Regions from separate parts of the Lelliottia sp. genome, predicted to be linked through region 2. Evidence: predicted binding sites of a transcription regulator. Region 2 holds the regulator's gene; each other region holds the start of a gene.

Region 1 (3,800 bases), on a different contig from region 2:
GGTTGCACGTCTGGAGCGTTTTGTCTCCGCTGATTTCGCTCAGGTGGATTATACCGACGCGGTGGCTATCCTGGAAAAATGTGGTGAGAAATTCGAGAACCCGGTTTATTGGGGCGTCGATTTGTCTTCCGAACACGAACGTTATCTGGCTGAGAAACACTTTAAAGCCCCGGTCGTGGTGAAAAACTATCCGAAAGACATTAAGGCCTTCTACATGCGCCTTAACGAAGACGGTAAAACCGTCGCCGCAATGGACGTGCTTGCGCCAGGCATCGGTGAAATCATCGGTGGTTCCCAGCGTGAAGAGCGCCTGGACGTGCTGGACGCACGTATGGAAGAGATGGGTCTGAACCCGGCAGATTACAGCTGGTATCGCGACCTTCGCCGTTACGGCACCGTGCCGCACTCAGGCTTTGGCCTGGGCTTCGAACGTCTGATTGCCTATGTCACCGGTGTTCAGAACGTACGTGACGTTATCGCGTTCCCAAGAACGCCGCGTAACGCCAGTTTCTAATCTCTAAAATTAATAACGGTCAGCAATTGCTGGCCGTTATTTTATTCTGCAGTGTCAATTATTGTCAGTTGAAAGTCAGCGTTTCTAAAGTGCAACCCCGTCATTCCCCCTAGCTGTTACGTTTTATTTCCACGAAACATCCATGTACAAAAAATAAACCGCATTCTTATTGCGTCTAATCGCGAATCATTGCATTAGCACAAATTTCAATCACAAAAACAGACGTTCAGATGGCTAATGTTGACAATAAGAAAAACAGGGTTGTTTAGGTTCTGTTGATATGAAACGCCTTTATTAAAATTAAACATAAGCAATTCATATATATAGCAATGCGCCAGTCTTTTTATTCAGCAATCAGTTCTGAAATTTGAGGTGGTTCACAAAGTTCCAGTAAATTCATATTTAGTTACACATAATTGCTTTTTGTTACCCAATCTTTATCTTTGTAGCACTTTCAGGCTAGCGAAACGGTTCTTTGAATGGAAAGATGCCTGTCAGATACATAAAGACACCAAACTCTCATCAATAGTTCCGGAAATATTTATTGACAGAATTTATTGAGTGCAGTGGCGAGTGTCATAAAAAAACCAATGAGGGTAATAAATAATGATGAAGCGCAATATCCTGGCAGTGGTTATCCCTGCCCTGCTGGTAGCCGGTGCAGCAAACGCTGCAGAAATCTATAACAAAAACGGCAACAAACTGGACTTCTACGGTAAAGCTGTAGGTGAACACCAATGGACTACCAATGGCGAATCTAACAACGGCGACACCACTTACGCCCGTATCGGCTTCAAAGGCGAAACTCAGGTTAATGACCAACTGACCGGTTACGGCCAGTGGGAATACAACATGGACGCTTCCGCACAGGAAGGCGCTCAGGGAACTAAAACACGTCTGGCATTTGCTGGTCTGAAAGGCGGCGAATACGGCTCATTCGACTATGGTCGTAACTATGGCGTGTTCTACGATGCGCTGGCATCTACCGATATGTTCGTTATTTGGGGCGGTGACTCTCTGGCTGCTACCGATAACTTCATGACTTCACGTAGTACTGGCTTGGCTACCTATCGTAACTCCAACTTCTTCGGACTGGTTGACGGTCTGGCTCTGGGTCTGCAATACCAGGGTAAAAACGAAGAAGGCCACACAACTTCTCGCCAGAATGGCGACGGCGGTAGCTACTCTCTGGGTTATGACTTCGCTGAAGGCTTCAACGTAACCGCAGCTTACACCAACTCTGACCGTTCTACAGATCAGTCTAAAGATGGTAAAGGCGAGCGTGCGGAAGGTTGGGCGACATCCCTGAAGTATGACGCTAACAACGTATACGCTTCTGTTATGTATGGCGAATCTCAGAACATGACCCGCGAAAACGACGGCGAGTTTGCTAATAAGACTCAGAACTTCGAAGCTGTGGTCCAGTACCAGTTCGACTTCGGTCTGCGTCCATCCGTGGGTTACGTACAGTCTAAAGGCAAGGATCTGACTGGCCGTACGGCTAACGGTTCTACTTTCACCGGTGGCGATGCTGACTTGGTTAAATATGTAGAAGTGGGTACATGGTACTACTTCAACAAAAACATGAACGTATACGCAGCATACCGCTTCAACCTGCTGGACGAAAACAATTACACCCGCGCTTCCGGTTTGTCTGCTGACGACCAGGCTGGTGTTGGTATCGTTTACCAGTTCTAATAAGCAAGCAGCCCTCTCTGCTAAATGCCTAGAAAACAGGACTTCGGTTCTGTTTTTTTATGCCTGAAAGTAAATAATGGCGACTTTTGAAAAGGCGCACGCTTTTTGTCGCAAACGGTTGGCATTTTGTAGATCAACCGTTAACCTGATAGCGGATTTCACTTCTGTAATCACAATGGAACCTCGTCATGTTTGAGAACATTACCGCTGCCCCTGCCGACCCAATCCTGGGCTTGGCCGATCTGTTTCGTGCTGATGACCGCCCGACCAAAATTAATCTGGGGATTGGTGTCTATAAAGATGAGACCGGCAAGACACCGGTTCTGACCAGTGTTAAAAAAGCCGAGCAGTATCTGCTGGAAAACGAAAACACCAAAAATTACCTCGGCATTGATGGTATTCCGGAATTTGGTCATTGCACTCAGGAATTGCTGTTTGGCAAAGGCAACGCGATTATCAGCGATAAACGAGCTCGCACAGCGCAAACGCCTGGCGGTACTGGCGCACTGCGCGTCGCGGCGGATTTCCTTGCAAAAAATACCTCTGTCAAGCGCGTCTGGGTAAGCAATCCTAGCTGGCCGAACCATAAAAGCGTGTTTAATTCCGCAGGTCTGGAAGTGTGTGAATACGCCTATTATGACGCAGCGAATCACACCCTGGATTTTGACGGCCTGCTGGCAAGCCTGAATGAAGCGCAAGCGGGTGACGTGGTTCTGTTCCATGGCTGCTGCCATAACCCTACCGGTATTGATCCTACGCTTGAGCAGTGGGAAACGCTGGCAAAACTGTCTGCTGAAAAAGGCTGGCTGCCGCTGTTCGACTTCGCCTACCAGGGCTTTGCTCGCGGCCTGGAAGAAGACGCCGAAGGCCTGCGTGCCTTTGCTGCGCTGCATCAGGAGCTGATTGTTGCAAGTTCCTATTCCAAGAACTTTGGCCTGTACAATGAGCGCGTAGGTGCCTGTACGTTGGTTGCGTCTGACGAGCAGACCGTTGACCGCGCCTTTAGCCAGATGAAATCGGTTATTCGTGCCAACTACTCGAACCCACCGGCGCACGGCGCTTCCGTGGTCGCGACAATTCTCAGCAATGACGCGCTGCGAGCCATCTGGGAACAAGAGCTAAACGATATGCGTCAGCGCATCCAGCGTATGCGTCTGCTGTTCGTGAACACGCTGGCGGAGAAAGGCGCGGATAGCGATTTCAGCTTCATTACGAGGCAGAACGGGATGTTCTCGTTTAGCGGCTTGACCAAAGAGCAGGTTCTGCGTCTGCGAGAAGAATTCGGTGTCTACGCCGTTGCTTCTGGTCGCGTCAACGTTGCGGGTATGACGCCAGACAACATGGCGCCACTGTGCGAAGCGATTGTTGCTGTACTATAAGCTTCGATAGCTAAAAAAAAAGCCCGCAGATGCGGGCTTTTTTATTCGTCTTTACCAGACAGGCATTTCATCCTGCAGGAACGGATTGTGCAAACGCTCATATCCCAGCGTCGACATCGGTCCATGCCCCGCGATAAACGTTACGTCGTCGCCCAACGGCAACAGCTTCTGTTTAATCGACTGAATTAACTGTCCGTGATCGCCGCGTG
Region 2 (3,800 bases):
TCACCCAGCCAGGTCGCCGCCGGCACGCCGCCAATATTCGCTATCGTGAGCCCCATAAACATCGTGGCGACCGCGCTGGCCTGCTTGTGCTTAGGCACTACGCTCGCGGCCACCACCGACCCCAGGCCAAAGAATGCGCCATGATTGAGGCTGGTCAAAATGCGCGACAACAGGAGGGTGGTGTAGTCCGGAGAGAGTGCCGAAAGCACATTCCCCAATGTGAAAATGGCCATCAGGAAAATAAGCGCATTTCGACGCGCGCGATGCGAAAGCAGTAACGTCATCAAAGGCGCACCGATCATCACGCCAATGGCATAAGCACTGATCAGCATTCCCGCCGCAGGAATAGAAACATCCATCCCTTTAGCAATAACCGGTAGCAGCCCCATTGGGGAGAACTCGGTGGTGCCAATCCCAAATGCGCCAATCGCGAGGGCCAGCAGTGGAAAATTGATTTTCATTCATTAACTCCGGAAACCGTGTCATTACGCGACACAGAAAAAACATGTCGAAAGCATGACAGCAATCACAAAAAATGAGAAGTTAACAAATTGGCAAAAGATTATTGTCGGGAGAGTAACAATCGAAGGAAGAAAACGAGGGAGAAGGCTCTCCCCCGCCTGAATCAGTGCAGAATAGCCGTAAAACTTGCCGCAACAATCAAACCCAGCACGATAATCGTGGTCGTTAACGAAAACTTAAGATCGGTATTCATCAATTTTTCTCCTTTTAATCCCCACATGAAAAGTGAGCTTGCTCATTTTTACACAGTTTCGCTCAAAAATCTTCCTCGATTTAGGCTCATAACCGTTTTTGCGCTTCCCCTTTTCATCAAGATAGGACAAAATTCCACGCTAAATTTATAAGCGTACCGGCCACTGACCCCCTCCTGACGTCCTGTGTCGTTTTCCCGGCGTATCGCAATTCAATTTGCGAGATTAGGGTGAGAGAAGGCAAACGTTTACCTCTCAATTTATCAGGAGCTTAGGATATGGTCTGGAGTGACAGCTAATGGCAACAATTAAAGATGTAGCGAAACGCGCAAACGTTTCCACTACAACCGTATCACATGTAATTAACAAAACCCGTTTCGTGGCGGAAGAGACGCGCAACGCCGTTTGGGCCGCAATCAAAGAATTGCACTACTCCCCTAGCGCCGTGGCTCGCAGCTTGAAAGTAAATCACACCAAGTCGATTGGTCTGCTGGCGACCAGCAGCGAAGCCGCCTATTTCGCCGAAATTATCGAGGCAGTAGAAAAAAACTGCTTCCAGAAAGGCTATACCCTGATTCTGGGAAATGCCTGGAACAGCCAGGAAAAACAGCGCGCTTACCTGTCGATGTTGGCGCAAAAGCGCGTCGATGGCCTGTTGGTCATGTGTTCTGAATACCCTGAATCCGTGCTGTCGATGCTGGAAGAGTACCGTCATATCCCGATGGTGGTGATGGATTGGGGCGATACGCGCGCTGATTTTACCGATTCCGTCAACGATAACGCCTTTGAAGGCGGGTACATGGCTGGCCGTTACCTGATTGAACGCGGTCATCGCGAGATTGGTGTCATCCCCGGTCCGCTGGAGCGTAATACCGGTGCAGGCCGCCTGGCGGGCTTTATGAAAGCCATGGAAGAAGCGCTGATTACCGTTCCGGAAAACTGGATTGTCCAGGGTGACTTTGAACCGGAATCAGGCTACCGCGCAATGCAGCAGATCGTTTCGCAGCCGCATCGTCCGACTGCCGTATTCTGTGGCGGTGATATTATGGCAATGGGCGCGCTTTGCGCCGCCGATGAGCTTGGTTTGCGCGTCCCGCAGGATATTTCCGTGATCGGGTATGATAACGTGCGCAACGCTCGCTACTTTACTCCCGCGCTGACGACGATTCACCAGCCGAAAGACTCTTTGGGTGAAACGGCATTCAACATGCTGATGGATCGTATCGTCAGCAAACGTGAAGAGTCTCAATCAATTGAAGTCCATCCGCGCCTGATTGAACGTCGCTCCGTCGCTGACGGTCCGTTCCGCGATTACCGTCGTTAATCGTTTCTACGGGGCCGGTTATTCCGGCTCCCGTAACCACTCTCTGTTCAACGTTTCGCTATCCCCCAAATAATCCAGCAGCCAGGCCAGCGCAGGAGACATATCGTTTTGCTGCCATGTCAGGCAGCAGGCCGCATCCGGGAACGGATTTTCAAGCTCAAGCGCCACCCATTCTCCGCGATCAATCCGTGGACGCGCGAAATGTACGGGCACCATCCCCACACACAGCCCAGCCGACAAACAGGTTGCCGATGATTCCCAGTCTGGCGCGACGACCCGCCGCTGGTTATCAAGCAGCCAGGTGATGCGTTTTGGCAGCGAGCGCGACGTATCCTCCATCACCAGCGACGGCCAGTTGCGCAACACGTCGTCACTCAGCGGCCCGTCCATCGCAGCCAGAGGATGATCGCTTGCCACCACGCAGCTCCAGCTCAGCGTTCCCATATCCCTAAAGGCGTAACGCCCCCCGACGGGAATGGCCTGCGTCGCGCCGATCGCCATCTCCACCCTGCCGTCCGATAGCGCATCCCATACGCCATTAAACACTTCCTGGGACACGCGAAGTTCTACATCTGAGAAATGCCGGTAGAAATCAACCACCATCTGCCGCGTCCGTTCAGGTTTTACGATGTTATCCACCGCAATAGAAAGATGACCGCGCCAGCCATTGGCAATCTGCTGGCACTGTTCACGCGTGATCATCATTTTTTTGATAACAGATCGGCCTTCTTTCAAAAACCATACGCCAGCGGGGGTCAGAACGACATCGCGATGACGGCGTTCGAACAGCGGTACCGCCAGCCACTCCTCCATCTGACGCACCGTATAGCTTACGGCAGAAGGTACGCGATGCAGTTCCTGCGCGGCTCCGCTAAAGCTGCCATTTCGGGCGACAGCATCCACGACTTCTAAAGAATATTCAGACCACATTTTTTGCCTGCAAAATTTTTGAACGCAACCGCCAAATATTAGCGTTTCACAAGCCAGATTGCACTCCCTACAATCTGCGCCAATGTACACCTGCTTTCATTAGGAAATAACAATGCAACCCAACAAAGGATTCTTAGTCTGGCTCGGCGGTTTGAGCGTGCTGGGCTTTTTGGCTACCGACATGTATCTGCCGGCGTTTGCCGCGATGCAGCAAGATTTGCAGACACCTGCTGCCGCGATCAGCGCCAGCCTCAGCGTATTCCTGGCCGGTTTTGCGCTTGCACAACTGTTGTGGGGACCGCTCTCTGACCGTTATGGTCGCAAGCCTATTCTTCTTCTTGGCTTAACTATTTTTGCGCTGGGTTGTCTGGGCATGCTGTGGGTGCGCGATGCAACCTGGCTGCTGGTACTGCGCTTTGTACAGGCGTTTGGCGTGTGTGCTGCTGCCGTGACCTGGCAGGCGCTGGTCACCGACTATTATCCCGCATCGCGCGTTAACCGCATTTTTGCGACCATCATGCCGCTCGTGGGGCTTTCGCCGGCCCTGGCTCCGCTGATCGGGAGCTGGATTCTGGTGCATTTTGACTGGCAGGCGATCTTTGCCACGCTGTTTATCATCACCCTGGTTCTGATGCTGCCCGCTTTTGCGCTCAAACCCGCTCAAGCCAAACCAGTCGAGAACAATGCGGCTCGCGTCACCTTTATGTCACTGCTGCGTTCCCGCGCTTATCGCGGAAATGTGCTGATTTACGCGGCCTGTTCCGCCAGCTTCTTTGCCTGGCTCACCGGGTCACCGTTCATTTTGCACGACATGGGTTACACCCCTGCAGTGA
Region 3 (3,800 bases), on a different contig from region 2:
GCCCGCGCTGCCGCCCATGCCAAAGCACAGGTCAGGATCGCCGTAGCCTTTCGCGATGAGATCATCGCAAACGTCAAGATAGTCGTTAAAGGTATTTTTCTTCTTCAGGAACTTGCCGTCTTCGTACCACTGCTGCCCCAGTTCACCGCCGCCGCGGATGTGTGCAATGGCATACACAAATCCCCGGTCGAGCAGGCTTAGCCGGCTGCTACTGAAATCCGCATCCATGCTGGATCCGTACGAGCCGTAGCCATAAACCAGCAGGGGATTTTTGCCTTTGCGGAAATGAGCTTTGTGATACACCAGTGACACCGGCACTTCTACGCCGTCGCGTGCCGTCACCCACAGGTGTTCGCTACGGTAATGGCTGGCGTCAAACCCGGTGACTTCCGCCTGTTTGATGACCTTCCGCTGTCCGGTATCCATGTCCAGTTCAAACAGTGTGTCCGGCGTCGTCATTGAGGAATAGCCGTAGCGTAGCCGCGAAGACTCCGGTTCGGGATTATGACCAATCCACGTCACATAAGCCGGATCGTCAAAGGCAATACCCACTACTTCTCGCGTTTTACGGTTAATTTGACGAATACTGGTCAGCCCGCGCTGGCGCTCTTCAACCACCAGCCAGTCGGTGAACAAGGTAAACCCTTCCAGCATGACCTGATCGCGAGCCGGGATCAGCACTTCCCATTTACGTTCATCACGCACTTTGGTTTTGTACAGGCCAAAGTTTTTACCTTCACGGTTAGAGCGCAGATAAAAAGAGTGCTGGAAGTGATCGAGACTGTATTCATGGTCTTTACGACGCGGCAAAAAACAGAGCGGCTGGGCATCGGGCAGTTCAGCATCCAGCAGCAGCACTTCCGTGGTGGTCGCACTGCCCAGCGAGATAATCACGTAGTGTTTCGAGGTGGTTTTATGCAGGCTGACGTAAAACGTTTCGTCTTTTTCTTCATATACCAGCTCGTCGTTATCCGACGCAGTGCCCACCGTGTGGCGCCACACCTGATAAGGCAGCAACGTCAATGCATGTTTTTTGACGTAATAGACCGTTTCTGAATCATTCGCCCAGACGAAAGCAGACGAGACGTTATCCAGCATCTCTGGATACCAGTTTCCGGTCTCTAGATTGCGAAATCGCAGACCATACTGCCGCCGCGAAAGATAATCCTCCGCCAGCGCCATAATGGTGTTGTCAGGCGAAATGCCCATCCCGCCGAGCGTGTAGAATTCGCTGTGTGCGGCGCGCTGGTTGGCATCAAGCAATATTTCCCAGTCGTCCCACTCAGCGCTCAATACCGACTGGCGTTGATAGATAGGGTATTCGTTGCCCGGTTCGTAGATGTGGCGATAGCGGTAACCGTTTCGGGTCCAGGGTGCAGAGATATCGCGCTGCGGTTCGCGTGCGACCATTTCCGCCAACAGTTCATCCTGCAACGCCTGCTGAGAAGACATGACCTGACGGCCATAGTCATTTTCCTGGTGAAGGTAGTCGAGAACCTCTGGCTGCGAGCGTGAATCATCCCGCAGCCAGTAGTAATTATCGATGCGCGTCTCACCGTGAGCGGTGAGCGCTTTTGGAATGCGTCGGGCTTTTGGCAGCATGTCAGTCTTTCTTTTATGTTTTACACTCTATAAGGGTGGCAAAACACACGCATGATGCAAGCGAAACGTGACAGCCGCAGGCGAAATTTACCCCGGTAATGCCTGTTTTTGCGCCTGAATATCCTTTTCGATCCCTTCGCGAACATCGTGCGGAATTTTGAGCGCGTCGCCCAGCGCATTCAGATAGCTGCGTTCCATAAAGTGATCGATGTCGATGGCCGCACAGCTGAGGAAATACAGCTCAAGCGCTTCTTCTTCATTCTTGACACTCTGCGCCAGACGCGCGGGATCCAGCGGCTGTTCAATCGCCTGGGCTACCAGCGCTCTGCCCTGCTCCTCAACGCCTGCTTCCTGCATCTGTTGTTCAATGGCGGTGCGCTCCTGGTCGTCAATGTGTCCGTCGCTTTTAGCAGCAAAGACCAGCGCCAGAATTAACCGCTCGGTGCGCACATCAATTGGCGAAGTGTGTTGCCCAAACTGGGGTTCGCCCTGATGAGCCGTTCGGACTTTATCCTTGTACTTATTCCAGAGCACCGTTCCGGCGATGGCTCCTCCACCGGCTAACAGCGCGCCGGTACCGTACTTGGCCAACAGCTTTCGCGAGGATTTATTCGCCACCAATAAGCCAGCCAGACCGCCCAGTGCCCCCGGCACCAGCAGCTTGCTCAGCCCCTGCTCACCGGACGATGACGCCTTTTGACCTAACATCGACTGCAATTGATTTAACCAGCCTGACATATTCTTCCCCACTTATCCGTTCACAATTATCACAGCCTAAGCGAGGTGATGTCAGGAAATGTCTGTCCGTGCTAAAGAAGCGCAAATTTCCCGACCCAGCATCATTCCCGTTCCCTGGTGAAGACACACGCAAACGTTTTCGTATATACTGCGCGCAACTTTTTCAGGGGGATTTTATGACTTGTTTAGGAACTGCGCTGCGTCCGGCAGCCACGCGCGTCATGCTGTTAGGTTCGGGCGAACTGGGAAAAGAAGTAGCGATTGAATGCCAGCGTCTGGGCATCGAAGTGATCGCTGTAGATCGTTATGCCGATGCCCCGGCCATGCACGTTGCACACCGGTCCTACGTTATCAATATGCTGGATGGCGATGCCCTTCGCGCACTGATCGAACGCGAAAATCCTGACTATGTCGTGCCGGAAATCGAAGCCATCGCGACCGATACCTTGCTGTCACTGGAAGCGGAAGGCCAACGCGTTGTGCCTTGCGCACGCGCTGCGAAGCTGACCATGAACCGTGAAGGCATACGTCGTCTCGCGGCGGAAGAGTTGGCAATCCCGACGTCAAGCTACCGTTTCGCCGATGGCAAAGCCGATTTCCTGCTGGCCGTTGAAGAGATTGGTTACCCGTGCATCATTAAGCCGGTAATGAGTTCCTCGGGTAAAGGACAGAGCTTTATTCGCGATGAAAGCGCGCTGGATAAAGCCTGGGATTATGCCCAGCAGGGTGGCCGTGCGGGTGCCGGACGCGTCATCGTTGAGGGCGTAGTGAAATTTGATTTTGAAATCACCCTGCTCACAGTGAGCGCGGTTGACGGCGTGCATTTCTGCGACCCGATTGGGCATCGTCAGGAAGACGGCGATTACCGTGAATCCTGGCAGCCGCAAAAAATGAGCGCTCTGGCGCTTGAGCGCGCGCAGGAGATCGCCCGTAAAGTGGTCATCGCCCTGGGCGGTTTCGGCCTGTTTGGCGTTGAACTGTTTGTGTGTGGCGACGACGTCATTTTCAGCGAAGTGTCCCCTCGCCCCCACGATACCGGCATGGTCACGCTGATATCTCAGGATTTATCAGAATTTGCCCTGCATGTGCACGCATTTCTGGGCTTGCCGGTGGGCGGAATTCGTCAGTATGGCCCGGCAGCCTCCGCCGTGATCCTCCCGAAACTCACCAGTCAAAACGTGATGTTTGATCACGTAGAATCAGCTGTGGGGGCGGGTCTGCAGGTGCGTTTGTTTGGTAAGCCGGAAATCGACGGTGCGCGTCGTCTGGGTGTGACGTTAGCGGTAGCGGATAGCGTGGAAGAGGCCGTGACGAGAGCGAAAAAAGCCAGTGCGAGTGTGAACGTCAGAGGATAAACAAAACGGGCCGTTTGGCCCGTTTTTGATGGTCTTACTGTTTCGCGCCTTCGACTGCTTCGCGCGCCAGTTTGGTGATGCGATCCCAGTCGCCCGCTTCCAGCG
Region 4 (3,800 bases), on a different contig from region 2:
GCTCGCCCGTTAACTTCAATACGTCAGTGCCATGCACCTGCTCAAGCCAAACCGGTTTTGAAGGCAGATGCCCCGCCGCAAACATCCGCTTGCGGTTTTCGTCAACATGGTCAAGGTTATCGCCGCAGTGCGCACCTAAATTCAGTGACTCCCACGCATTCTGACTCACGCCGCCGATTCGGGTAGAACTACAGGCAGCCACACCTTTAGGTAGTGGCCACGCCGGGACAATCAGTTTGGTCATAACCAGTCCACTTTATCCTTATGCTCTTCAAAATCTGCACGCATCGCTTCGATGAGCTCGACCATGTCCTGAGGAATAGGCGCATGCCATTCCATTTCAATGCCTGTAATCGGGTGATAGAGGCGCAGCATAGTGGCGTGTAAAGCCTGACGATCAAATTTACGCAGGGTGCTGATAAATTCTTCAGAAGCGCCTTTAGGTGGACGCGGGCGTCCGCCATAAACCTGATCACCCACCAGCGGATGCGTAATGTGCGACATGTGCACACGGATCTGGTGAGTACGGCCCGTTTCCAGACGCAAACGCAAACGCGTATGAATGCGGAAATGTTCCATAATGCGGTAATGCGTTACCGCGGGTTTCCCCATCGGATGCACTGACATGTGCGTGCGTTTGGTCGGATGACGGCTGATCGGTTCTTCTACCGTACCGCCTGAGGTCATGTGACCAATCGCGACCGCTTCATATTCACGGGTGATTTCACGCAGCTGCAACGATTCCACCAAGCGCGTTTGCGCCGGAACGGTTTTTGCGACGACCATCAAACCGGTTGTGTCTTTATCCAGACGATGCACGATGCCTGCACGAGGCACATCGGTAATCGGTGGATAGTAGTGGAGCAGCGCATTCAGCACTGTACCATCAGGATTACCCGCTCCCGGGTGGACAACCAGGCCGCGAGGCTTGTTGATCACCAGAATGTCATCATCTTCATAGACGATGGTAAGCGGGATATCTTGTGCTTCAAAACGGACTTCTTCATCGATTTCAGCATTGATGGCGACCACTTCCCCACCTAACACTTTCTCTTTTGGCGTGTCCCAAACTTTGCCGTTGACCATCACTCGTTGGTCAAGAATCCATTCTTTTATGCGTGAACGCGAATAATCAGGGAACATTTCGGCCAAAGCTTGATCTAAGCGTTGACCGAGCTGATTTTCGGAGACTGTTGCGGTGAGTTCTACTCGTTGTGCCATAGACTGCTTCTTCGTTTAACGTTGGGTTTTACGGCTTTGCCGTATAATATAGTGTGCTATTGTAGCTGGTCTTAATCGGGAGCAGGAAAGAGATTCTCCCGGACAAACATTTGAGGAAAGTCAAAACGTCATGACGCGCATGAAATATCTGGTGGCAGCGGCCACGTTGAGCCTGGCTTTGGTGGGCTGCTCCGGTTCAAATGAACAGGTCCCTGACAATCCGCCGAATGAAATCTATGCGACTGCTCAGCAAAAACTCCAGGACGGTAACTGGAAACAGGCCATAACGCAACTGGAAGCGCTGGATAATCGTTATCCATTTGGTCCTTATTCCCAGCAGGTACAGTTAGATCTTATCTACGCCTACTATAAAAATGCCGATCTGCCGCTGGCTCAGGCAACGATCGATCGCTTCATGCGTCTGAACCCGACTCATCCGAACATTGATTATGTCATGTATATGCGTGGCCTAACCAACATGGCGCTGGATGACAGCGCTCTGCAAGGTTTCTTCGGTGTGGATCGTTCTGACCGCGACCCGCAGCACGCGCGCGATGCCTTCAACGATTTCTCAAAACTGGTACGCGGCTATCCAAACAGCCAGTACACCACCGATGCGACCAAGCGTCTGGTGTTCCTGAAAGATCGTCTGGCTAAGTATGAATACTCCGTTGCCGAATACTATACCCGCCGTGGTGCATGGGTGGCAGTCGTGAACCGCGTAGAAGGAATGTTGCGTGATTATCCTGACACTCAGGCGACCCGCGACGGACTGAAGCTGATGGAAAATGCCTATCGCCAGATGCAGATGAACGCTCAGGCAGAAAAAGTAGCGATGATCATTGCCGCGAACAGCAACAATACCTAATTGCTTTACGCTATGTAAAACGGCAGCCCATGGGCTGCCGTTTTTTTATTCATTTCATCGCTTGCTGGGGCGCTATAGCCCCGACCAATCCTATCAACTATGGCTGCAAATCCGCACTTCGACAAGGAAAAAAACGCGTCTTCCTGTCGAGGCTCACAAAAAAGGTTCCCTGACAAAAAGTGACAAAAATACGTGATTTAGATCACACATTTTGACATTGGGAAAGGTATGCTGGAATCACTAAGACGGAAAGACAAGAGGTAACTTTTATGACAATGAACATTACCAGTAAACAAATGGAAATTACTCCGGCAATCCGCCAGCACGTCGCAGACCGTCTCGCCAAACTGGATAAATGGCAAACACACCTGATTAACCCGCATATCATTCTGTCTAAGGAACCGAAGGGTTTCACCGCTGATGCAACTATCAATACACCTAACGGCCATCTGGTCGCCAGCGCTAAACACGAAGATATGTATACGGCTATCAACGATTTGATCAACAAGCTGGAACGGCAGCTCAATAAAGTGCAACACAAAGGCGAAGCCCGTCGCGCCGCTACATCGGTGAAAGACGCAAGCTTAGCGGAAGAAGTTGAAGAAGAGTAATCCTTTAAATTGAGTGTACCGCCAACGCGCCTTCGGGCGCGTTTTTTATTGACAGAATGAAAACAGTACGGGTACTTTAGAGCTATCACTCACAGGATGAATTCATGAAATATACCCCGTTTTTCTTCGCATTCTTTTTTACCTTCCCCTGAATGGGAGGCGTTTCGTCGTGTGATAAAGAATGCGAAGACGAACAACAAGGCCTCCCAAACCGGGAGGCCTTTTTTATGATAACAATAAACGAAATAGGCAACGCTATGACATCGGAAAACCCGTTACTGGATCTGCGAGTAAAAATCAGCGCGCTGGACGAGAAACTACTGGCGCTGCTGGCCGAACGCCGTGCGCTTGCAGTTGAAGTGGGTAAAGCCAAGCTGGATTCCCACCGCCCGGTGCGAGACATCGATCGCGAGCGCGATTTGCTGGAACGCCTGATTCAGCTTGGTAAAGCTCATCATCTGGATGCTCACTACATCACTCGCCTTTTTCAGCTCATCATCGAAGATTCCGTTCTCACCCAGCAGGCGTTGCTGCAACAGCATTTGAATCAAACCAATCCGCACTCAGCGCGCGTGGCCTTCCTCGGGCCAAAAGGATCGTATTCCCATCTTGCAGCGCGCCAGTATGCGGCACGTCATTTCGAAGAATTCATTGAAAGCGGCTGCGCAAAATTCGCCGATATCTTTAATCAGGTCGAAACCGGGCAAGCTGATTACGCCGTCGTCCCGATTGAAAACACCAGCTCCGGCGCGATTAACGATGTCTACGACCTGCTCCAGCACACCAGTCTGTCGCTGGTTGGCGAGCTGAATATCCCTATTGACCATTGCGTTCTGGTTTCGGGTTCAACCGATCTCAGCCAGGTCAACACGGTTTATAGCCACCCGCAGCCATTCCAGCAGTGCAGTCAGTTCCTGAACCGTTACCCGAACTGGAAAATTGAGTACACCGAGAGCACCTCGGCAGCGATGGAGAAAGTCGCGCAGGCTAATTCGCCGACCGTTGCAGCGTTGGGCAGTGAAGCCGGTGGTGCGCTGTACGGCCTGCAGGTACTGGAGCGAAACCTGGCAAATCAAACGCAAAACATCACCCGCTTCGTG

What was found. The regulator PurR, encoded in region 2, represses purine synthesis genes. The targets are predictions, from matches to a motif close to CANGCAAACGTTTGCNTG.
Region 1: the regulator PurR is predicted to act here: its motif matches at 2,320-2,337, upstream of ACKI5T_RS06565 (amino acid aminotransferase).
Region 3: the regulator PurR is predicted to act here: its motif matches at 2,467-2,484, upstream of purT (formate-dependent phosphoribosylglycinamide formyltransferase).
Region 4: the regulator PurR is predicted to act here: its motif matches at 2,244-2,261, upstream of raiA (ribosome-associated translation inhibitor RaiA).

Annotation. Positions count from the first base shown of each region.
Region 1 covers NZ_JAZQNX010000008.1:380,831-384,630, reverse strand. Annotated here, with positions in the region: gene asnS (asparagine--tRNA ligase) at 1-514, shown strand, start outside; gene ACKI5T_RS06570 (porin) at 1,121-2,212, shown strand; gene ACKI5T_RS06565 (amino acid aminotransferase) at 2,401-3,591, shown strand; gene ACKI5T_RS06560 (MBL fold metallo-hydrolase) at 3,643-3,800, opposite strand, start outside.
Region 2 covers NZ_JAZQNX010000001.1:175,136-178,935, forward strand. Annotated here, with positions in the region: gene ACKI5T_RS00925 (MFS transporter) at 1-461, opposite strand, end outside; gene ACKI5T_RS00930 (YnhF family membrane protein) at 626-715, opposite strand; gene purR (HTH-type transcriptional repressor PurR) at 1,012-2,037, shown strand; gene punR (DNA-binding transcriptional activator PunR) at 2,056-2,967, opposite strand; gene punC (purine nucleoside transporter PunC) at 3,080-3,800, shown strand, end outside.
Region 3 covers NZ_JAZQNX010000044.1:165,043-168,842, forward strand. Annotated here, with positions in the region: gene ptrB (oligopeptidase B) at 1-1,602, opposite strand, end outside; gene ACKI5T_RS20945 (tellurite resistance TerB family protein) at 1,690-2,340, opposite strand; gene purT (formate-dependent phosphoribosylglycinamide formyltransferase) at 2,517-3,695, shown strand; gene kdgA (bifunctional 4-hydroxy-2-oxoglutarate aldolase/2-dehydro-3-deoxy-phosphogluconate aldolase) at 3,730-3,800, opposite strand, start outside.
Region 4 covers NZ_JAZQNX010000019.1:156,498-160,297, reverse strand. Annotated here, with positions in the region: gene yfiH (purine nucleoside phosphorylase YfiH) at 1-244, opposite strand, end outside; gene rluD (23S rRNA pseudouridine(1911/1915/1917) synthase RluD) at 241-1,221, opposite strand; gene bamD (outer membrane protein assembly factor BamD) at 1,352-2,089, shown strand; gene raiA (ribosome-associated translation inhibitor RaiA) at 2,359-2,700, shown strand; Phe leader region at 2,804-2,929, shown strand; gene pheL (pheA operon leader peptide PheL) at 2,805-2,852, shown strand; gene pheA (bifunctional chorismate mutase/prephenate dehydratase) at 2,958-3,800, shown strand, end outside.